3 regions of the Mesorhizobium sp. BR-1-1-10 genome follow, and region 3 is predicted to be linked to each of the others. Evidence: riboswitches for the same ligand, from Rfam matches in the RefSeq annotation. Region 3 holds a riboswitch; each other region holds the start of a gene.

Region 1 (7,233 bases), on a different contig from region 3:
GTCGCGGCGACGGCGGTCGAGCCCGTCGGCCTGGGCGTATTCGTCGACCAGCCGCTCGAGCTTGTGCTGGTCCTCGTCCAGCCCGGCGCCTGCCAGCGGCGGCGGCAAATGGCCAAGCGTGACGGCGGCAATGCGCCGTTTGGCCTGCGCTGCTTCGCCTGGGTTGGAAACGATGAACGGATAGATGACGGGTAATGCGCCGGTGACGATCTCGGGAAAGCAGGTTTGCGACAGCGCGACGGTTTTGCCGGGCAGCCATTCCAGCGTGCCGTGGGCGCCGACATGGACGAGAGCGTGGACGCCGAGCGATTTGCGCAGCCACAGGCCAAAGGCGATCAGGGCATGGCGCGGGGGGAGGGTCGGGTCGTGATAGTCGGCGCGGCGATCGGCCGAGCGGCCCCGGTCGGGGGCGAGGGCCACGGTGACATTGCCGAAGGTGGCGGCGCGGAAGGGGAAGTGGTGTTTGCCTGATAGCGAAGGTGTGTGCGAGCGCAAACCTGTCTCGCTTTCCGCTCTGCCCCAAGCAGCCTCTACAGCGGCAGTTGCAGACGTCGGTAACTCCGTCGAAAAGGAGTCATAGTCTTCCAGCCTCAGCCCACCGTCGCCCCGCTCCAGCAAATCCAGCAATTCACGCGGCGTTTGCGGAATCCCCTCCACGGCATAGCCCTGTTCGCTCAAGTCGCGCAGCATGGCCAGCACGCTGGACGGCACGTCCAGCCCGACCGCATAGCCTGTGCGGCCGGGGGCACCGGGATAATCGGGAATGAGGATCGCGAGCTTGCGCTCCTCCCGCTTCGTTTCGCGCAGCCGGATGAAAGCCGCGACTCGACCCGCCACTTGCTCCAGCCGATCCGGTTCCGGCCGGTTCGCCAACGCACGATGGCCAAGCGCCGGATCGATATCGCTCTCGGCCTTGAAGGAAATGGCGCCGGCGAGGATGCGGCCGTCGAGTTCGGGCAGCACGACATGCATGGCAAGGTCGGCGGGCGCCAGGCCGCGCTGGTTGTTTTCCCAGATGTCACGGCGCGTGGTGGCGACGATGACCTGGAAGACGGGCGCGCCGGCGCGGTCGAACAGGGTTTCGACGCCGGGCTCGGCGCCGGAAGCGAACGCGGTCGCGGTGACGATCGCGGCGGGTTTCAGCGATGCGATGGCATTTTCGACGAACGCCAGCGACACCGGATCCTTCAGACTGGAAACGAAGATCGGGACCGGTGCCAATCCCCTGGAGCGCAAAGCCTCGGCCAGCGCATCGATCGGGGCGACATCGGCGGCAAGCAGCATCGATCGGTAGAAGAGAATCGGGATGATGGGAGTGCCGCTATTGGAACCGGCCGGCTCCTCCGCGACCCCCAATCCAGCCTGATAGTAACCGGCCTTCGGCACGCTCACCGGGTTGGCGACGGGCGCATCCTGTCCAGCCAGGCCTGCCAGCCTGTGCACCAGCGCGCCCATATTGGCTGGGCCACCCTCGCGGAAATAGCCGAGCAGGCCGTCCAGTTCGGCGCGCGGCAGCGTCGACGCTTCGACCAGCCTGAGATCCTCGTCGTGGCTTTCGCCGGGAAGCAGCGCCAGTTTGATGCCGCGTTCGCGGGCAATCACCGCCAGTTGGTCGCAGCCATAGCGCCACCAGTCGTAGCCGCCGAGAATGCGCACCAGGATGATTTTGGCGTGGCGGGCGACGCTGTCTATCCAGAGGTCGACGGACATGGGATGGCGCAGGTCGCGCAGTGCGGCCAGCCGCATCGAGGGCAGGCGACCGGCATCGGCCTTCCACGCCGCGGCCAGTCCGGCGAGATCGCTGTCGGTGAAGGACAGGGCCACGATATCCGCTGGCGTCTGCCTGAGATCGACAGGCTCGGCGAGGTCGTCGAGCGAGGCGGAGGTCGTGGTGAGGATGTGCATCGCGGCCCGGGCCTGAAAATCAGCCGGCGAGGATACGTTCGATCGCCGGGCGGTTCAGCCCCTTGAGGCCAATAACGACGAGCCGCGAGCGGCGGTCGTCCCCAGCGGTCCAGGCGCGGTCATAGTAATGATTGACGCGCGGGCCGACGGCTTGCAGCAGGAGCCGCATAGGTTTGCCGCCGACCTCGACGAAGCCTTTCACGCGCAGCACGTTTTCCTGTTCGGCGGCCGCGGCGACGCGCTTTGCCAGCTCGTCGGGATTGGCGATCGAGGGAATGTCGACGATGAACGTGTCGAAGTCGTCATGCTCGTGATCGAATGCGCCGTCATGGTGGGACTTGCGGTTCTCGATGTCGTCCTCGACGGCGAGACCGAGCCCGAGCAGCACCGAGGGATCGACCTTGCCATGAGACGTCGGCACGATCTTCACGGCGCGGGCGGAGTGTTCGTTGATAATGGCGTTGGCGCGGGCTGAACCGGCGGCATCCATCAGGTCGCTCTTCGACAGGATGATCAGGTCGGCGCAGGCAATCTGGTCCTCGAACACTTCCTCGACCGGGTCGTCATGGTCGAGGCTCTCGTCCTGCGCGCGCTGCGCCTGCAGGGCGTCCATGTCGTTGGCGACGCGGCCTTCCGCCAGTGCGGGACCGTCGACCACGGCGATGACGCCATCGACCGTTACGCGGCTCTTCACCGTCGGCCACTGGAAAGCCTGGACCAGCGGCTTGGGCAGAGCGAGGCCCGAGGTTTCGATCAGGATATGGTCGACCTTAGGCGTCAGCGACAGGATCTGGTCGAGCGCCGGCACGAAATCGTCGGCCACGGTGCAGCAGATGCAGCCATTGGCCAGTTCGACGATGTTTTCCTCTGGGCAGGTGTCGATGCCGCATCCCTTGAGGATCTCGCCGTCGATGCCGATGTCGCCGAACTCGTTGACGATGATGGCAATCCGCTTGCCACCGGCGTTTTCCAGGAGATGGCGGACCAGCGTCGTCTTGCCGGCGCCGAGGAAGCCGGTGACGACGGTGCAGGGAACGCGGGACAGAGATGTTGTCATGATCAATCTTTCAGCATGTCGAGGGGAGGGATGCGGGCAACGAGGCCGCGCTTGAGGCTATCGGGTCTGCCTCGCCAGGGAATGAGGCCGTCGTTCGAGGTGGCGAAGAGTTTCGCGCCGGTGACGAGATCGGCGCCGCTGGTCGTGGTCAGATCGCCGAACACATAGCTCCAGCAGCCGTCGCGCAGGACCGCGGCGCTCAGCCGGCGCTTGCAATTGCCGAGGCATTCGACCGTGCGGATGCGAATCTTCTCGCCCGAGGCGGCTTGGCGCGTATCTTCGGCCAAAAGTTCGCCGGCCCGGGGATGGGCATCGGAGCCGGTCTCGTCGCGACAGGAAGCGCAGACGATGACCGTGATGCCGACCAGGGGATGATCCCCGCCGGACGAAATGTCGGTTGTTTCAGCCGAAAAACTGCTGTCGCGATCCACATCAGGCTCCTTGCCCGGAAAACCCGCCAGGCGATCGGATTCTTGCATTCCAGACGGCAGGTCTCCTGGCTCGCGGGTCATCGCCTTGGGTAGCCGCCTTCCCGGGACAATCCCAGTGGCTTTCGGCCTTGGCTCTTCGCTCACAGTTGCGGGGACAGCCGCGGATTTGGGATCTTCAATCCCGCACCGCATTCCCTCTTGGCTCCTCCCTTTGCCGAGAGGAGACCGTCTGGATGGGATTTAGGCTCTTGCGGGCAGTGGTGTCAACGCGAGCTTACGACACCGCGATGTCGGACAGCGCCGGGCCGAGATCGCCGGCAGGCGTTATTTCCATCCGCTCGAGGCCAAGCCAGCCCTGCATCTGCTTCAATTCCTCGAAGAGTTGAGCCGCAGTCTCCGCCGGTGCATTGGCCTGCGCATAGGCCGCATGGACACGCAGGACACTGGCCGGCCGGTCGGCCTTGAGGTCGACGCGTGCCACGATCCTGTCGCCAAGCAGGAAAGGCAGGACATAGTAGCCGTATTGGCGCTTGTCGGCCGGCGTGTAGATTTCGATGCGGTAATGGAAGTCGAAAAGCCGCTCCGAGCGCGAACGCTCGAAGACGACCGGATCGAACGGCGCCAGCAGAGCGCGGGACTCGATCTTGCGCGGGATACGGGCGTCCTTGTGAAGGTAAGCCGGCTTGTCCCAGCCCTCGACACGGACCGGCAGCAAGTCGCCGAGTTCGACCAGTTCCTCCAGCCGGCCTTTCATGTCGGCCGGCGAGAGCCGAAAATAATCGCGCAGGTCGCCTGATGTCGCCACGCCATGGGCACGGGCGGAAATGCGCAGCAATTCGCGGTGCGCGTCCTCAGGCGTCGGTACCGGCAGATCGAGGATCGCCTGCGGCAGCACGCGCTCCGGCAGGTCGTAAAAGCGCTCGAAGCCGCGCCGGTGCGCGGTGGTGATGCGCCCGGCCCAGAACAGCCATTCGAAGGCGTGCTTGGCATGGCTCCAACCCCACCAGCCACCGGAGCCTTTCTGGCCTTCGAGCGCCGAAGCGGCGATCGGCCCGCGCGCGACGACCTCGCGGTAGATCTCTTCTATATAGGCGGCGTGCTCGCGGCCCCATTTGGCCAGCCCCAGATACATTTCATCGCCTTGCTCGGCGCGCTGCATGCGCCAGCGCATCAGTGGGTAGGTCTCGACCGGCAGGAACGAGGCTTCATGCGCCCAATATTCGAAGACGGTGCGCTTGCGCGTTACGGCGGCGTTGTCGAGCAAAGCGAGGGGATAGGGGCCGAGACGCGAATAGAGCGGCATGTAATGAGCGCGCACCACCGCACTGACGGAATCGATCTGCAACAGGCCGGTGCGGGACAGAACGCGGGCGAAATGGCGGCGGTCCGGCGTGCCGGCGGGGCGGGGATCGAGAAATCCCTGGGCGGCGAGGGCGATGCGCCGGGCGGCGGCAAGCGAGATCTTTTCCTTCATGCGTATGCGTCCCTGATGGACCTGTCTGGCGTCATTGCCCGGCGTGATTCCCGTCCATGCTAGCAGGGTTTTGGCGGCAACCCTGTCAGGAGAGAAAAGTGGAGTTAAAGGCGAAGGAAATCAAACAGGAGCGGATGGGACCAGTTTCTCCCGGAATGCCGTCCAGCTCGGTGTTTTGAACAAGGTTTGACTTGCTTCGCTGGAAGTGCTGCGCTAACCCTCGCCGCGTTGCAGCATAGGCCCTTAAAACGGTTCAGCGGTTAATCTGTCACGCTTCCGCATTAAGGTTCGGTGCTGTAGTCAAAGTGGATTGGCGCCAACGGAAAGCCGCTGCATGAACGCACTTCTCAGTTCGTACCTGCCCATCGTCCTGTTTATCGGCGTGGCACTGGTCGTCGGCCTGGCGCTGCTGGCGGCTCCGTTCCTGGTGGCGTATCGCAACCCCGATCCCGAAAAGCTTTCCGCCTACGAGTGCGGTTTCAACTCGTTCGACGATGCCCGCATGAAATTCGACATCCGCTTCTACCTGGTGTCGATCCTGTTCATTATATTCGACCTGGAAGTTGCCTTCCTCTTCCCCTGGGCAGTGTCCTTCTCGAAGATCGGCATGCTCGGTTTCTGGTCAATGATGGTGTTTTTGGCAGTGCTGACCATCGGCTTTGCCTATGAATGGAAAAAAGGAGCGCTGGAATGGGATTGAACGACAGTTCAGGCACCCTCGTCGCGCCGAAGCCCAAAGGTATTATCGACCCCAACACCGGTAGGCCGGTAGGGGAGGACGATCCCTTCTTCCTCGAAATCAACAATGAGCTTGCCGACAAGGGTTTTCTGGTCACCTCGACCGAGGCGCTGATCACCTGGGCGCGTAGCGGCTCGCTGATGTTCATGACCTTCGGTCTGGCTTGCTGCGCGGTCGAGATGATCCACACCTCGATGCCGCGCTACGATTCGGAGCGGTTCGGTGTCGCGCCGCGGGCGTCTCCGCGCCAGTCCGACATCATGATCGTCGCCGGCACGCTGACCAACAAGATGGCGCCGGCGCTACGCAAGGTCTACGACCAGATGCCGGAGCCGCGCTACGTCATCTCGATGGGCTCGTGCGCCAATGGCGGCGGCTACTATCACTATTCCTATTCGGTGGTACGCGGCTGCGACCGCGTCGTGCCGGTCGACATCTATGTGCCCGGCTGCCCGCCGAGCGCCGAAGCCCTGCTCTATGGCATTCTTCTGCTGCAGAAGAAGATCCGCCGCACCGGCACGATCGAACGGTAAATCCATGGCCGCCTCCTTAAGCGAACTGTCGACCTATCTCGGCGAGAAGCTGCCTGGCCGCTTCGGCGATGCGGTATTCGCCTATGGCGAGCTCACCGTTCACGTCGAGCCTCAAAACCTGATCGAGGTGATGACCTTCCTGCGCGACGATGCGCGCTGCCAGTTCATCTCGATCATCGATGTCTGCGGTGCCGACTACCCGTCGCGGGCCAAGCGCTTCGACGTCGTCTATCACCTGCTTTCGCCGAAGCAGAATGTGCGCATTCGCATCAAGGTGCAGACCGACGAGGAGACGATGGTGCCTTCGATCACCGGCGTCTATCCTGGCGCCGACTGGTTCGAGCGCGAAACCTACGATCTCTATGGCGTGCTGTTCTCGGGCCACCCGGACCTGCGCCGCCTGCTGACGGACTACGGTTTCGAAGGCCATCCGCTGCGCAAGGATTTCCCGCTGACCGGTTTCGTCGAAGTGCGTTACGACGACGAAGCCAAGCGCGTCATCTACGAGCCGGTGGAACTGAAGCAGGAATTCAGGAACTTTGACTTTTTGAGCCCCTGGGAGGGAACCGACTATGTCCTGCCCGGCGACGAAAAAGCGAAACAGTGAGTAGGGAAGTAGTGAGTAGTCAGTAGGAGAAAAGTTGGAGCGACGGATCGAATCTTATCGCGACTTGAAGGTGTGGCAATCAGCGATGACGCTCGCTGAAGACTGTTACCGCCACACTAAGGACTTCCCGAAAGAAGAGATCTACGGCATGACCTCTCAGATGCGCCGATCGGCGGTTTCGATCGCGGCGAATGTCGCGGAGGGATACGGTCGCGAAAACAGAGGTTCGTTCGTTCAATTTTTGCGCATGGCGCAAGGTTCGTTGAAGGAACTGGAAACGCACATACTACTGGCATGCCGGGTCGGCTTGCTGCGAAAAGACAATGAGATTGAACTGCTGCTGCGATGCGAAGAGATTGGAAAAATGATGAGATCTCTTATCCGAACGGTGCAGGCCAAGCAGGCGGAATGAAGCAGGCATTGAGATTGATGATCACTACTCACTACTCACTACTGACTCTTCGCCAGAGGCGCCAGAATGGCTGAA
Region 2 (7,233 bases), on a different contig from region 3:
GGCCACATCTTCCCGCTCATCGCGCGCGAGGGCGGCGTCTTGATGCGCTCGGGTCATACCGAGGCGGCGGTCGATTTGTGCAAGCTCGCCGGCCTGCCGCCGATCGGCGTGATCTCGGAACTGGTCAACGACGACGGCACCGTCAAGCGCGGCCCGCAGGTCGCGGCTTTCGCCGAGGAGCATGGCCTCAAGCAGGTATCGGTCGCCGACCTCATCGCTTACCGGCAGCGCAAGGAGACCCTGGTCGAGCGCGTCGCCTGCTCCGACATCGAGACGCTGGGCGGCAAGGCGCAGGTCTTCACCTACACGCTGCCCTGGGACACGATGCATCACGTCGCCATCGTCTTCGGCGACATCCGCGATGGCGAGGAGGTGCCGGTGCGGCTGCATTCGGAGGATGTGGTGACCGACGTGTTCGGAACCAGCCACCGGCTCGACGGCATCATGAAGGCGATGGGCGAGCGCAAGCGCGGCGTCATTGTCTATCTCAGGGAAGGCTCGGTCGGCGTTGCCCACCAGGAGCGCAACCGGCCGGCGCCAGGCGACCGCGAGGACCATGAAGAGGCGCGCCGGCGCGAGAGCGAATGGCGCGAGATCGGCCTTGGCGCCCAGATCCTGAAGGACCTCGGCATTTCATCCATTAACCTGATTGCCTCGCGCGAACGCCACTATGTCGGCCTCGAGGGTTTTGGCATTCACATCGCCAAGACCGAGATCCTCTGATCTCGACAAACCCTGCCTGTCACTCGGCCGGGATTGCCGCCTCGCATCCTTCCAACTCGCATTCGTGGGTGGCGAGGCTGCGCTGGCCGAGCAGCACCGTGATCAGCGCGATAGCGCCTGACGTCACCGAGACCCAGAATCCGTTCTGGGCGCCGAATGCATCCACCACGGCGCCGGCGGCGAAGGAGCCCAGCGCCATGCCGATGCCGATCCCGGTGGTTACCCAGGTGATGCCTTCGGTCAGCATCGCTTCCGGGACATGCCGCTCGATCAGGCCGAAGGCGGTGATGAAGGTCGGCGAGATCGCCACGCCACTGATGAAGACAGTCAGCGCGAGCGCTGGCACGGTGCTGGCGGTAAGCGGCAGCAGTGTGCCGAGCGCGACCAAGGCAACCGCGATGGCGAGCTGGCGTTGCAGCGGTGCTTTCAGGTTGAGCGCGCCGATGATGATGCCGAGCACGAAGGAGCCCAGCGCATAGACGCCGATGACGAGACTGGCAGTGCCCGGCTGGCCGAGTTCCTTGGTGATCGCCACCGTGCTCACCTCCGTCGTCGCGAAGGTCGCGCCGATGAAGATCATGGCGAAGGTGATGATTTGGACCGGCCCCAGGCGGATTGCCGAGCCGCTGGAGCCATGGTCCACCGGCCGCACTTGCGGCTCGGTCGAACGCTGCAGAATGAAGGCTGTCGAGCCCAAGGCGAGGAACAGCGTGCTGACGGCAACGCCCGCTTCCGGGAACAGCGCGGCGCTGAGGCCCACAGATAGCGATGCGCCGGCAATATAGACCAGTTCGTCCGCCGCCGACTCGAAGGCGAAGGCGGTGTTCATCTCGGGCCGGCCCCGGAAAATCTCGGTCCAGCGCGCCCGCACCATGGCCGGCATGCTTGGCATCGCCGCGGCCAGCAGCGCCGACGCGAACAGCGTCCATACCGGCCAGTCTTGATTGGCCGATGCGATCAGGGCCGCGAATGCGAGCACGGAGATGATGGTGGTGGGTACGACAACCCGCGTCTGGCCGAGGCGGTCGACCAACCTCGATATCTGCGGCGCCAGGAAGGCATTGGCCAAGGCGAATGTCGCCGAAACCGCACCCGCCACCCAGTATTCGCCACGCGTCTGCGACAGCATCGCCACGATGCCGATCGGGGCCATGGCGATCGGCAGGCGCGCCATGAAGCCGGCGGCGGCAAAGCCCCTGGCTCCGGGAGCGCGAAAGATTTCCGAATAGGGGTTTTGCATGATCCTGTTCCTCGACAAGGGGCGATTCGACAATTACATACGAGACGTATAAGTGTTAAATAGAGCATACGTCGCGTATGTCAATTGGCATACGGAGCGTATGTAAGTAAGGCCAGAAGCATGCATCGACCGCGCAAGGAGATGATCGCCGAAACACGCGCCAAGCTGATCGCCGCGGCACGCCAGGCTTTCGGTACCATCGGCTATGCCGAAGCGTCGATGGATGATTTCACCGCGTCGGCCGGGCTGACGCGCGGCGCCCTTTATCATCACTTCGGCGACAAGAAGGGACTGCTTGAGGCGGTTATCGCCGAAATCGACGCGGAAATGGCGGCCCGGGTGAATGAGGTCGCGTCGCGGGCGCCGACCCGCTGGCAGCATTTCGTGGACGAATGCACCACCTATATCGAAATGGCGCTGGAGCCGGAAATCCAGCGCATCATGTTCCGGGATGGTCCGGCTGTGCTGGGCGATCCGGCACTGTGGTCGAATGCCAATGCCTGCGTCGGTTCAATGACCGATCATCTGACAGCGCTGCAGCGGGAAGGGGTGGTCGTCCCCGGCGTCGACCCGGAGTCGGCAGCGCGGCTGATCAATGGGGCGAGCAGCCAGGCCGCGCAGCGCATCGCCAATTCGCAAGATCCCGAAACGACATCGAAGATGGTGGTGGCCGCGTTCAAGCAATTGCTCGAAGGCCTGCTGAAAAAGCCGGAAGCGCTTTCAAGATGAACCACCATGGCAGTCCCGCCACTGCCTGCAATTGACAATAGCCGGTTTGAGCGCATCCTCCGCAGCCATCTCTGAGGGGAGATTCGGGGCATGTGGGATTTCGATATCGGCAGGTCGGTGTCCATCATGATGCGGACCTGGCCTTTCATTGTCTTTCGCATGATCGTCTATTTCGGCATCACGCTGGCCTACATCGTGGCCACCGGCACCGGCGCCTCCGTCGGCTATGGCGTCGGCCATATTTCCACCGATCCCGACGGACCATTGTCTTTTGCGATGTGGGGCGGCGTGGTCGGTTTCGGCATCGTCTCGATCGCCGTCTACTGGATCCGCGAATACATCCTCTACGTCGTCAAGGCGGGCCATATCGCCGTCATGGTGCATCTGATCGACGGCCATGATATTCCCAACGGCCAGAACCAGATCGCCTACGCGAAAGAGGTCGTGACCGAGCGTTTTGCCGAGGCCAACATCCTTTTCGTCGTCGACCAATTGGTCAAGGGCGCCATACGCGCCATCACCGGCCTGCTCGGCGGCATCGCGGCCTTCCTGCCCATTCCTGGCCTGAGCGGCCTGGTTTCGTTCCTCAACACGGTGATTCGCCTGTCGCTGACCTATGTCGACGAGATCATTCTCGGCTACAACATCCGCGTCAGTTCGTCCTCGCCGTTCGAAACCGCGCGCCAAGGCGTCGTGCTCTACGCCCAGAACAGCAAGACCATGGTCAAGAACGCCGTCTGGCTAGGGGTCATCATGTGGGGCGTGTCGTTCGTGATTTTCCTGCTGATGCTGGCTCCGGCAGCCGCTATTCTTTACGTCATGCCCGGGCAGCTCGCCGGCTGGGCTTTCGTGCTGGCAATCGTCTTTGCCTGGGCTTTCAAGGCGGCCTTCATCGAGCCGTTCGCCATTGCCTGCCTGATGCAGGTCTATTTCAAGACCATCGAGGGTCAGGTGCCCGATGCCGCCTGGGACGCCAGGCTGGCCGAAGCCTCGTCGAAGTTCAGGGAACTCAAGGACAGGGCACTGGCTTCTTTCGGTGGCTCACGGTGGGGCACTGCCGGCGCGACGAGCTGATCAACCGGCCTCGCGGGCGCACCGGCGACGGTACCGAGGCGCGCCACTGCTGATTTGAGCAGCGCTTCGCCTTGTCCGCGAAAAGTCTCGCTCATGATAAGCTCGGGCAACGGCAGCCGCCGGCCCCAGCCGTGTGTTTCGAGATCCGGCTTCGGTGCGAATTCGGAAACGCGGCCGACGCAGAGATAGGCGATCGGCGTCACCTGATCGGGAATGGCCAGCAGGCTTTTCAGCGCTTGCGCCTCGATGATGCTGACCCAGCCGACGCCAACGCCCTCGGCGCGTGCCGCCAGCCAGAAATTCTGCACCGCGCAGACCGTGCTGTAGAGATCCATCTCCGGATTGTGCCAGCGCCCCAGCGGCGAGCCTTTCGAGCGCTCGCGGTCGCAGGTGATGCAGATGTTTAGAGCGCTTTCGCAAATGCCTTCGAGCTTGAGCTTGCGGTAGAGCGCCTGCCGTTCTGCCTCGATTTCAGGCAGTTCCCGTTCTCGCGCGGCCAGGAACAGGTCGCGCACTTCCGCCCGCCACGCGGCATCGCGAATGATAATGAAATTCCAGGGTTGCATGAAGCCGACCGACGGCGCGTGATGGGCGGCAAGCAGCAGCCGCGCCAGCACCTCGTCGTCGATCGTCTCCGATGTAAAATGGTTGCGGACGTCGCGCCGTGTGAAGATGGCGCGGTAAACAGCGTCGCGCGCAATCTGGTCAAATCCATCGCCCATTGGAGCGGTCATAGCTTCCGGCATCGCTTGTCCCCTTGCGATTGCAATCGATGTCATCCGCCTGACCATGCGGATGACGATGCCTGCCAGGCCGGTCTTCTGGCTCGGGATCGACCCGCGTCCGGTGCCTTCCCGTCATCGACAGTGGCATTTACCGGCGCGGTCCCCCTCACAGCGTTGGGCACGCCACGGAGTTCAACCGTGTTCCCGATTCTCCCGCCAAGGCATTTGCAGCCAAGTGGAATCACTTGGCGTCGCAGAATGCCGCTAAAACAAACAGCCCGGCGGGCACCAGGCAGTGGTTGCGACCTTACGCCGAAGGGCCGGCGACGCCAATGCCCGCAGCGACATGAATGGACGCAGGTTCGATTTTCCCCAGCGATCAAGCCGCAACGCATGGCCATCACGACGCCGGGGCACTAGATAGGGGGCATGGCCACCCGTCTCTACACGCACCCGATCTTTCTCGAACACATCACGCCGCCCGGTCACCCCGAGCGGCCCGACCGCCTGCGCGCCATCGAGCGCGTGCTCGACGACGAAGCTTTTGCCACGCTTGACCGCGTCGAGGCACCGCACGGCGACGAGGCGACCATCCTCTACGCGCATCCCGCCGATTTCGTCGCGCGTGTCCGCGCCGCCATCCCCGACGAAGGCATTGCCCGCATCGACGCCGACACCACCGCCAGCCCGAAAAGCTGGCAAGCGGTGATTACGGCGATCGGTGCCGCCAATGCTGCCGTCGACGACGTCTTTGCGGGCCGCGCCGACAACGTTTTCGTCGCCGCCCGTCCGCCCGGCCACCATGCCGAAAAGACCACGGCCATGGGCTTCTGCTTCTTCAACACGGCGGCAATCGCAGCGCGCTATGCGCAGAAGAAGCACGGCGCCGAGCGTGTCGCGGTCGTCGACTGGGACGTGCACCACGGCAACGGCACGCAGGATATTTTTTGGGACGATCCCTCGGTGCTCTATTGCTCGACGCACCAGATGCCGCTTTATCCCGGCACGGGCGCGAAGAGTGAGACCGGCGCCGGCAACATCGTCAATGCGCCGCTGGCGCCTCGGACGGGCAGCGAGGTGTTTCGCGATGCGTTCCTGTCGCGCGTGCTGCCGGCACTCGACAATTTCGCGCCGGATCTGATTATCGTTTCGGCCGGCTTCGACGCGCACCATCGCGACCCGCTGGCGGAAATCAATCTGACCGAAGACGATTTCGACTGGGCGACCGGCCAGCTGATGCAGCGCGCCGCAATCCACGGCGGCAACCGGCTCGTCAGCCTGCTCGAGGGCGGCTACGATCTGCAGGGATTGGCATTTTCGGTCGCCGCCCATGTCGGGCGACTGATGAAAGGATAAATGATGACCGGTGAGATCAACGAAGACGTCAAGGCGATGAGCTTTGAACAGGCACTCGACGCACTGGAGAAGATCGTCGATGATCTGGAGCGTGGCGACGTGCCGCTCGACCAGTCGATCCGGATTTACGAGCGCGGCGAGGCGCTGAAGGTTCATTGCGACCGGCTGCTGAAGGCCGCCGAGGACAAGGTCGAGAAGATCAGGCTGTCGCGCGACGGCAAGCCGGTTGGAACCGAGCCGCTCGACGCGGACTGAGGTCCGGAGCAGCCTTACCGGTTTTTGGACACGATCATCATTGAGGATACAGTTCGTCCCGATTGAAACGGACAAGAGGAGATACGGAAGCGATGTGCAGAAACATCAAGACCCTGTTCAATTTTGATCCGCCGGCAACCAACGACGAAGTCCGCGACGCGGCACTGCAGTTTGTCCGCAAGCTGAGCGGCACGACGCGGCCTTCTGCCAAGAACCAGCATGCGTTCGATCATGCGGTCGAAGCCATCGCGGCATCCGCACGCGAATTGCTCGATTCCCTCGAAACCCACCAGCATCCGCGCAATCGCGAAGAGGTGGCGGCCAAATTAAAAGCGAAAGCGGCGATCCGGTTCGCCTGATATGCCCAAGCGCCCACTGACCGCTGACGAGGAGAGTTCATGAGCTTTTTCCCCGGCAAGGACCCTGAGGCCGGCGATGCCTTCGCCAGCGACCAGATCGAGCTGATGGTTATCCCTAACGCCAAGGACATTGGCGGTTTCGAGGTGCGTCGCGCCTTGCCGACCGCCAAGCGGCGCCTGGTCGGGCCGTTCATCTTCTTCGATCGAATGGGTCCCGCGATCATGCGCGCGGGCCAGGCGCTCGATGTCCGTCCCCACCCGCATATCGGCCTGTCGACCGTGACCTATCTGTTCGACGGCAAGATCAGGCACCGCGATTCGCTCGGCACCGAAATGGTCATTCAACCCGGCGACGTGAACCTGATGACGGCCGGTCGCGGCATCGTCCACTCCGAACGCACGCCGCAGGAATTGCGCGGCGCGCCGATGTCGATCTCCGGCCTGCAGACCTGGTTGGCTCTGCCGGACGGCAAGGAAGAGGTGGCGCCGGTGTTCGAGAACACAGCGGCGCTGCGGCTTCCCGAAATCGACGCCGAAGGCGTCAGCGGCCGCGTCGTCATCGGTGATTTCCAGGGTTTGCGGTCTCCGGTGCGGGCCGATTCCGAGACACTCTATGCAGATTTGCGGCTGGCGCCCGGCGCCAGCGTCAAAATCCCGCCCGATGCCGAGGAGCGCGCCATCTACACGCTGGAGGGCGAGGTCTCGATTTCGGGTGATGTCTTTCCAGCGGAACGGCTGCTGGTGTTCCGGCCCGGCGACGAGATCGTCATAT
Region 3 (7,233 bases):
TCCTGCCCGCCAGCAGGACCGCTTCCACCAACAACGCCTGTAAACTTTCAGGTCTTCCTTGGCAAGGTAACCTTTGCCGGCAACGCGGGACCATTTCCGGGTTCAGTCGAAAGCCGGGCGGATCAAGCCTCGATTTCAAGCGGCGACAATGGCTTGGAACAACAGGCCAGGATGAAGCCATCATCGATCTCATGATCGAGGATGCCGCCATTGTGGCTCATCTCGACGCTGCCGGAGACTTTCTTCACTTTGCAAGTTCCGCACAGGCCGAATTCGCAGGCGGCCGGTATTCGCACACCCGAGGCGCGCGCCGTCTGCAGCACGGTCTGGCCGGCGACACAATCGGCGTCGACATCCGAAAGCGCGAAGCGGATCGGCGTCGCGGCTTGGACGCAAATCGCCGCGCCGTCTTCAGCCGGCGAGGCAAACGGCGCCGGGATTTCCTCCATCGCCGGCGCGGCAAAGCTCTCCTGATGGTATTTTGCCATGTCGAACCCGGCGGCCTCCAGCATGCCGCGCACGGCGCGCATGAAAGGGTCGGGGCCGCAGCAGAAGATTTCGCGTTCGCGGAAATCGGGCGCCAGGAGCGGCAGCCGGATGGCGTCGATGCGGCCCATATGGCCGTACCAGCCCTCGCGGCTCGACCGCTCCTCGATCATGAAGCCGAGCGACAGGCCCGGCATATGGCCGCCGAGCAGTTCGAGTTCCTTGCGAAAGATGATCTCTTCCGGGCGCCGCGCGCAATTGACGAAGCCGACATCGGTCCATGGCGCGCAGTCGTTCAGCCAGCGCAGCATCGACATCATCGGCGTCACGCCCGAACCGGCCGAGATGAACAGGTATTTCGCCGCCGGGTGGCTGTGCAGCGAAAAGCCGCCGCCCGGTCCATAGGCCTTGACGTGCGAGCCGGGCGTCAGGTGATCGAACATCCAGCGTGTGCCGACGCTGCCCGCCTGCGCCTTCACCGTCACCGCGATCGAGAATGGCCGTGACGGCGATGATGACAGCGTGTAGGTGCGCATCAGCGGGCCGTCCGGTGTCGGCAATTCCAGCGTCACGAACTGGCCCGGCTTGTAGCGGAACCAGGTCTGGTTGTCGGAGCGGAAGGTGAAGGTCTTGACGTCGGGCGCCTCGTCGCTGACGCCGGTTACTTCCAGCACCTGCAGCCTGTCGTTCCACGGCGCCATCTGGTCGAGGTGGCGATAGAGCCCAAGATCAGTCATGGCGTTCATCCCTGCATACCTTTCATTTTGGGCGTGTCGTGATCCCAAAGCCGCTGCACAGTTTTGGCCGACATGCGCTAGGCGACACTGCGCAGAGCAGGCCGGCCGTCTTCGGAAAGCCGTGGGCCGATAAAGCGCGCGTACCAGTCGACGAACTGGATGACGCCGCCCTCGTGCAGCTCCGAATAGGGACCGGGCTCGTAGGCCGGCGACAGGATGCCGAAGGCGTTTTCCTCGACGATGCGGCGGTCCTGGTCGTTGGTCTCGGTCCAGACATGGGTGAGTTCGGCGAGATCGTAGTCGACGCCTTCCACGGCATCCTTGTGGACCAGCCATTTGGTCGTAACCGCTGTTTCCGTGGCGCTGACCGGCAACACGCGGAACGTCACCGCATGATCCACGAGGATATGGTTCCAGGTTGTCGGGTAGTGATAGTGCATCAGCGTGCCGATCCGGTCGGCCGAGACGCTGTCGGACAGGTTCTTCTTCACCGCCCGCTTGCCGGTCATCGTGTAGCTCTGGGCATCGCGCAGCAGCGGCGCGCGGGTGGCGCGGTATTGTCCAGCCGGGTCGATGCGAAACTTGCTGGGCAGGCCAACAGCTTCGCACCTCGCCCAGTGGGCCAGCATCTCCGGATCGCTGTCGGCGCCTTGCACGCCGGTCACGGTCGGCGCTTCCGGGAAGGTCTTGCACAGCTCAGGATGATTGCCCGCGCAATGGTAGCATTCGCGGTTGTTTTCCCAGACCAGCTTCCAGTTGCCCTTCTCGATGATCGTGCTCTCGAAGGCGATCTTGGCCTCGCTCAGCCGGTGCGGCAGGAGATAGGGCTCGATCATCGCCCGCATCGGCGCGAAGTCGGCGGGCTCCTTGGCCAGGCAGATGAAGACATAGCCGGCGACGCTTTCGCAGGCGACCGGCTTGAGCCCGAACTGGCTCTTGTCGAACCCATCGGCCATCTGGCGGGCGAACAGCAGCCGGCCGTCGAGTTCGTAGGTCCACTGGTGATAGGGACACACCAGTTTGGCGGCCATACCCTTCTCGGTGTTGCAGACGCGGCTGCCGCGATGGCGGCAGGAATTGTGGAAAGCGTTGATCTTGCCCTGCTGATCGCGCACCAGCACGACCGGATAATCGCCGATCTGCACGGTGATGAAGCTGCCCGGCTTGGGCAACTCGCAATCATGGCCGATGAAAAGCCAGTCGCGATACCAGATCAGTTCCATGTCAAGCTTGAAGTAGTCCGGGTCGGTATAGAAGGGCTGTTCCAGCGAAAGGCCCTGTCTGCGGCCGTTCAAAAGCCTCAGCATGTCGTTGCGCGCGTCCATGTCCTGTCCTCATTTTTCAAGGACTGAACTGGTGGTGATGGAGGAAGGACTGGGCGCAAGCCGGCGAAAGCCGGACAACACCATCCGCCCCTTGACCGCCCACCGCGATCAGTCGAGTTCTAGCGATCTCGGGCTGGTTTCCGGGCTCTGGAGTTGTCCTGGCGGACCATCGCGACACCTTCCCAGGCTTTCGCCCAGTGGTCTCCCGTTGCGACTTGAACTCCACCACCGTTGCGGGGGCAGCGCCGGAATCTGACCGGCTTCCCAATTCTCCGCTCCGTCGTCACGCAGCGGCACCTGAGATCGCTCGATCTAATCACGACAGGGTTTGCGACATCGGCACGAAAGCGACATCGCATCCATGCGGCGCGACACGTACGCGGGATCGTCCCGGCGCGGTTGCAGCGGGGGAATCGCCTCTTCTCGCCAGGCGCGCGGGCACCGTTTTCGACCCTCAGCCGGGCCGGAAAAGGGTTAATGGTTTCGAAAAGTGACTATTAGCAGAGTCTAAAATCGAACCGAACGGTTCGTTTCTGTTGACGGTGCGTGCAGGACGGTGTGAACGCCCAGCCTTCCGACACAGTTGGTGATCGGGCCGTGATCTTATGCAAGTATTTGATATCAAATGGAAAAATAAGACATGTAGAAGGCGTTGGTACAATTTCAAGTGGTGGAGTCATGGTCCACGCTGAACAACTTCGTGATTGGAAACGGCAAGGGGGCTCTCCCACATCGGGGCTGTCCGAACGACGCGATTTAATCCCAAGACACGCCGCTAGACGGACGGGAAAAATACTGGAGTACAAAAATGAAAAAGATCATTCTCACTGCCGCCGCCCTTCTGGCTATTTCCGGCAGCGCCTTCGCTAGCAGCGACCATTATGGTTCGAACGCCGCGACCCCCACGGCCACTGTCGACAGCTCCTACACCGCTTCGACCAAGAAGTCGGAGCCGGCTGCCCAGACGCCTGTGACGGGCGCCGACCACAACCTCTTCGGCAACAATTAATAGCGATCCCCGGCACGCGGCGGGTGACCCTGCCGCGCTGGTGGACCCTACAAATTCAGGAGTATTAAAATGAACAAGATCCTCATTGCTGCCGCTGCCGTTCTGGCTCTCTCCGGCAGCGCTTTCGCCGGCAGCGACAACTATGGTTCCAACGGCGCCAACCAGGCTGCTGCCGCTTCGACCGACAATTCGAACACCGCGTCGATCGGCAAGTCGGCTCCGGCCACCTCGGCGCCTGTCCAGCAGGGCAGCGACCGCAACCTCTTCGGCCATTAACGGCCATCCCACGGCCGGTGGGCTCTGGCCCGCCGGCAGCCGGACTTCCAAAATTCAGGAGTACCTAACATGAACAAGATCCTTATTGCTGCCGCCGCCGTTCTGGCCCTTTCTGGCAGCGCTTTCGCCGGCAGCGACAACTATGGCTCCAACGGCGCCAATCAGGCTGCTGCCGCTTCGACCGACAATTCGAATACCGCGTCGATCGGCAAGTCGGCTCCGGCCACCTCGGCGCCTGTCCAGCAGGGCAGCGACCGCAACCTCTTCGGCCACTAATGGCCATCCCACGGCCGGTAGGCTTTTGTCCGCCGGTCTGCGGGACTTCCAAAATTCAGGAGTACCTAAAATGAACAAGATCCTCATTGCCGCCGCCGCCGTTCTGGCCGTCTCCGGCAGCGCCTTCGCCGGCAGCGACAATTATGGCTCCAACGGCGTCAACCAGCCCACTGCTTCGTCGACTGTCAATGTCGATACGTCGCATACAGGTGCGATCCGCAACAGCGATTCGCCTGTCTACAAGCTGCTCAACTCGTCCGGCGACGTGCAGAAGCCGGCCCATCAGGGTGCCGATCGCAATCTCTTCGGCAACAACTAACCAGCCTGTGCAGACAACAAGAGCGGCGGGCCAGGCCCGCCGCTCTTGTTCTTTCATTACCGGACGGCCGTCTTCAGGCCGCCTTTGCTTCCGCTTCGTGGAGGGCAAAGGAGCGACCATCCGCATCGAAGATATGGAGATCGCCGGCATTGGCGGTCAGCCGCAGCGTCGAGCCGCGCTTGACCTCGACATTGCCCGGCAGCTTGGTCACCAGCGGCAGGTCGGCCCGGCCGATATCGACATAGACCAGCTGGACCTCGCCAAGCTGTTCGAGATAATCGACGGTCCCCTCGAACAGATAATCCGCACCGCTGGCGATCGCGAGATCTTCCGGCCGTACGCCGAAGCTGACCGCCGCTCCCTTTGCCGAAGCAGGTGTCGCGATCGGCACCGTCGCCTTGCGGCCGCCGACATGGCTGACGATGGTCGGATTGCCCGTCTTGTCGACCGTCGCCGGCAGGATGTTCATGGCCGGCGAGCCGATGAACTGGGCGACGAAGAGGTTGCCGGGGTTCTTGTAGAGTTCCATGGGCGTGCCGACCTGCTCGATGTGCCCGTCCTTCAGCACGACAATGCGGTCGGCCAGCGTCATCGCCTCGACCTGGTCGTGCGTGACGTAGATCATGGTCGTGTTGGGCATCGATTCCTTGAGCTTGGCGATCTCGATGCGCGTCGCAACGCGCAATGCGGCGTCAAGGTTCGACAGCGGTTCGTCGAACAGGAACACCTTCGGATTGCGCACGATGGCGCGGCCGATGGCGACGCGCTGCCGCTGGCCGCCCGACATCGCCTTGGGCAGACGGTCGAGATATTTGGTCAGCTGCAGGATCTCGGCGGCTTGCCGAACCCTTTTGTCGATCTCGGCCTTGCTTTCCCCACCGATCTTCATCGAGAAGGCCATGTTGTCGTAGACGGTCATGTGCGGGTAGAGGGCATAGGACTGGAACACCATGGCGATGCCGCGCTTCGAGGGTGGCACGTCGTTGACCACGTGGCCGTCGATCTTGAGTTCACCCGACGTGATTTCCTCGAGCCCGGCGATCGAGCGCAGCAAGGTCGACTTGCCGCAGCCCGACGGGCCGACGAAGACGATGAACTCGCCCGATTTGATGTCGAGGTCGATGCCGTGGAGAATGTTAAGATTGCCATAGGACTTCTTCACTTGTCTCAAATTGACATCGGCCATTGGTTTCCTCCAGTGATTCCTCGGATGTTTCAGCCTATGCGTCCGAACCAGGCGCCATAGCCGCCGAGCTCAACCGACCCGGTGCTCGCCTGCCCGGAGAGCCCGTGTCCCGGCAAAGGTTGCAGGGTTCGGTTGCCGAGGTCAACCTTCGCCGGCCTTGCGCCCAGATTGAAGACGCAGACGATCTCCTCATTGCCCGACCGGCGGGTGAAGGCGACGGTGTCGCCCTGGCTTTCGATGAAGGCGATGTCCCCCTTGGCCAGTGCCGGATGAGCGCGGCGGAAAGAAAGAAAGCGCCGGTAATGCTCAAGCAGGGAGGTTTCGTCGCCTTGCTGCACGTTGACCGCCTGCGGCAGATGCTCGGCCGGTACCGGCAACCAGGGTTTTGCCTGGGAGAAGCCGCCATTCCTTGCATTGCCATCCCACACCATGGGCGTGCGGCAGCCGTCGCGGCCCTTGAATTCAGGCCAGAAACGGATGCCGTAGGGATCCTGCAGATCCTCGAAGCGCAGGTCGGCCTCGCCGAGGCCGAGTTCTTCGCCCTGGTAGATGCAGACCGAACCGCGCAGCGACATCAGCAATGCCGAGATGACCTTGAGATAGGCCGACGGGTCCGCCTCGTCGGCGGCCCAGCGCGAGGCCGGTCGCATCACGTCATGGTTGGAAAACGCCCAGCACGACCAGCCGTCGCTGGCCACCCGGCCAAAAGCTTCCAGCACCGAGCGGACCTTGGCGGCACTGATCTTTTCCGGCGCCAGGAAGTCGAAGGAATAGCACATGTGCACGCGCTTGCCGCCGGCGGTATAGGCGGCGACCACGTCCAGCCCGCGTTGCGAATCGCCGACTTCGCCGACCGCTGCGGTCGCCGTGTACTCGTCGAGCAGCGCGCGGAAGCGCTCGAGGAAGGCGAGGTTTTCCGGTCGGCTTTTGTCGTAGATATGGTCCTGGTAGTTGTAGGGATTGACCGCCGGCGCCGTCTGGTCGTTGCGCTGTTCCGGCGGCAGCGGCGGGTTGTTTTCCAGCCCCTGGCTGTGGAAGTAAAAATTGATGGTGTCGAGGCGAAAGCCGTCGACGCCGCGTTCCAGCCAGAAGCGGGTGACGTCGAGCAGCGCGTCCTGGACTTCGCGGTTGTGGAAATTGAGGTCGGGCTGCTCGGCCAGGAAATTGTGCAGGTAGTATTGCTGGCGGCTGGTGTCCCATTGCCAGGCCGAGCCGCCAAAGATCGACAGCCAGTTGTTGGGCGGCGTGCCATCGGGTCTTGCATCCGCCCAGACATACCAGTCGGCCTTGGGATTGGTGCGGCTCGAGCGGCTTTCCTTGAACCAAGGGTGGATATCGGCGGTATGCGACAGCACCTCGTCGATCATCACCTTGAGGCCCAGTCGGTGCGCCTCCGCCGTCAGCGCATCGAAATCCGCCAGCGTACCGAACATCGGGTCGACGTCACAATAATCCGAGACGTCATAGCCGAAATCCTTCATTGGCGATTTGAAGAAAGGCGAGATCCAGATGGCGTCCGCGCCAAGGGCGGCAATGTAGGGCAGCCTGCCGATGATGCCCTTGAGGTCGCCGATGCCGTCGCCATTGGAATCCTGATAGCTGCGCGGATAGATCTGGTA

What was found. A riboswitch is a leader RNA that binds a small molecule or an ion and turns the genes downstream of it on or off. The one in region 3 is predicted to bind cobalamin.
Region 1: another riboswitch for cobalamin. It lies ahead of LB555_RS28765 (DUF1636 family protein); the one in region 3 lies ahead of LB555_RS12805 (aromatic ring-hydroxylating oxygenase subunit alpha).
Region 2: another riboswitch for cobalamin. It lies ahead of bluB (5,6-dimethylbenzimidazole synthase); the one in region 3 lies ahead of LB555_RS12805 (aromatic ring-hydroxylating oxygenase subunit alpha).

What each region holds. Positions count from the first base shown of each region.
Region 1 is NZ_JAIUIL010000019.1:47,892-55,124, forward strand. It holds gene cobN (cobaltochelatase subunit CobN) at 1-1,905, opposite strand, end outside; gene cobW (cobalamin biosynthesis protein CobW) at 1,925-2,962, opposite strand; gene LB555_RS28765 (DUF1636 family protein) at 2,965-3,393, opposite strand; cobalamin riboswitch at 3,431-3,638, opposite strand; gene LB555_RS28770 (winged helix-turn-helix domain-containing protein) at 3,668-4,867, opposite strand; gene LB555_RS28775 (NADH-quinone oxidoreductase subunit A) at 5,202-5,567, shown strand; gene LB555_RS28780 (NuoB/complex I 20 kDa subunit family protein) at 5,558-6,139, shown strand; gene LB555_RS28785 (NADH-quinone oxidoreductase subunit C) at 6,144-6,746, shown strand; gene LB555_RS28790 (four helix bundle protein) at 6,781-7,158, shown strand; gene LB555_RS28795 (NADH-quinone oxidoreductase subunit D) at 7,225-7,233, shown strand, end outside.
Region 2 is NZ_JAIUIL010000007.1:46,091-53,323, reverse strand. It holds gene ribB (3,4-dihydroxy-2-butanone-4-phosphate synthase) at 1-723, shown strand, start outside; gene LB555_RS16540 (MFS transporter) at 743-1,963, opposite strand; gene LB555_RS16535 (TetR/AcrR family transcriptional regulator) at 2,084-2,692, shown strand; gene LB555_RS16530 (hypothetical protein) at 2,783-3,766, shown strand; partial or broken gene bluB (5,6-dimethylbenzimidazole synthase) at 3,883-4,488, opposite strand; cobalamin riboswitch at 4,560-4,742, opposite strand; gene LB555_RS16520 (histone deacetylase family protein) at 4,921-5,847, shown strand; gene LB555_RS16515 (exodeoxyribonuclease VII small subunit) at 5,851-6,102, shown strand; gene LB555_RS16510 (DUF2277 domain-containing protein) at 6,195-6,461, shown strand; gene LB555_RS16505 (pirin family protein) at 6,501-7,233, shown strand, end outside.
Region 3 is NZ_JAIUIL010000005.1:272,991-280,223, reverse strand. It holds gene LB555_RS12810 (hybrid-cluster NAD(P)-dependent oxidoreductase) at 123-1,223, opposite strand; gene LB555_RS12805 (aromatic ring-hydroxylating oxygenase subunit alpha) at 1,301-2,548, opposite strand; cobalamin riboswitch at 2,662-2,864, opposite strand; gene LB555_RS12800 (DUF680 domain-containing protein) at 3,357-3,557, shown strand; gene LB555_RS12795 (DUF680 domain-containing protein) at 3,627-3,833, shown strand; gene LB555_RS12790 (DUF680 domain-containing protein) at 3,903-4,109, shown strand; gene LB555_RS12785 (DUF680 domain-containing protein) at 4,180-4,428, shown strand; gene LB555_RS12780 (ABC transporter ATP-binding protein) at 4,502-5,614, opposite strand; gene LB555_RS12775 (alpha-glucosidase) at 5,644-7,233, opposite strand, start outside.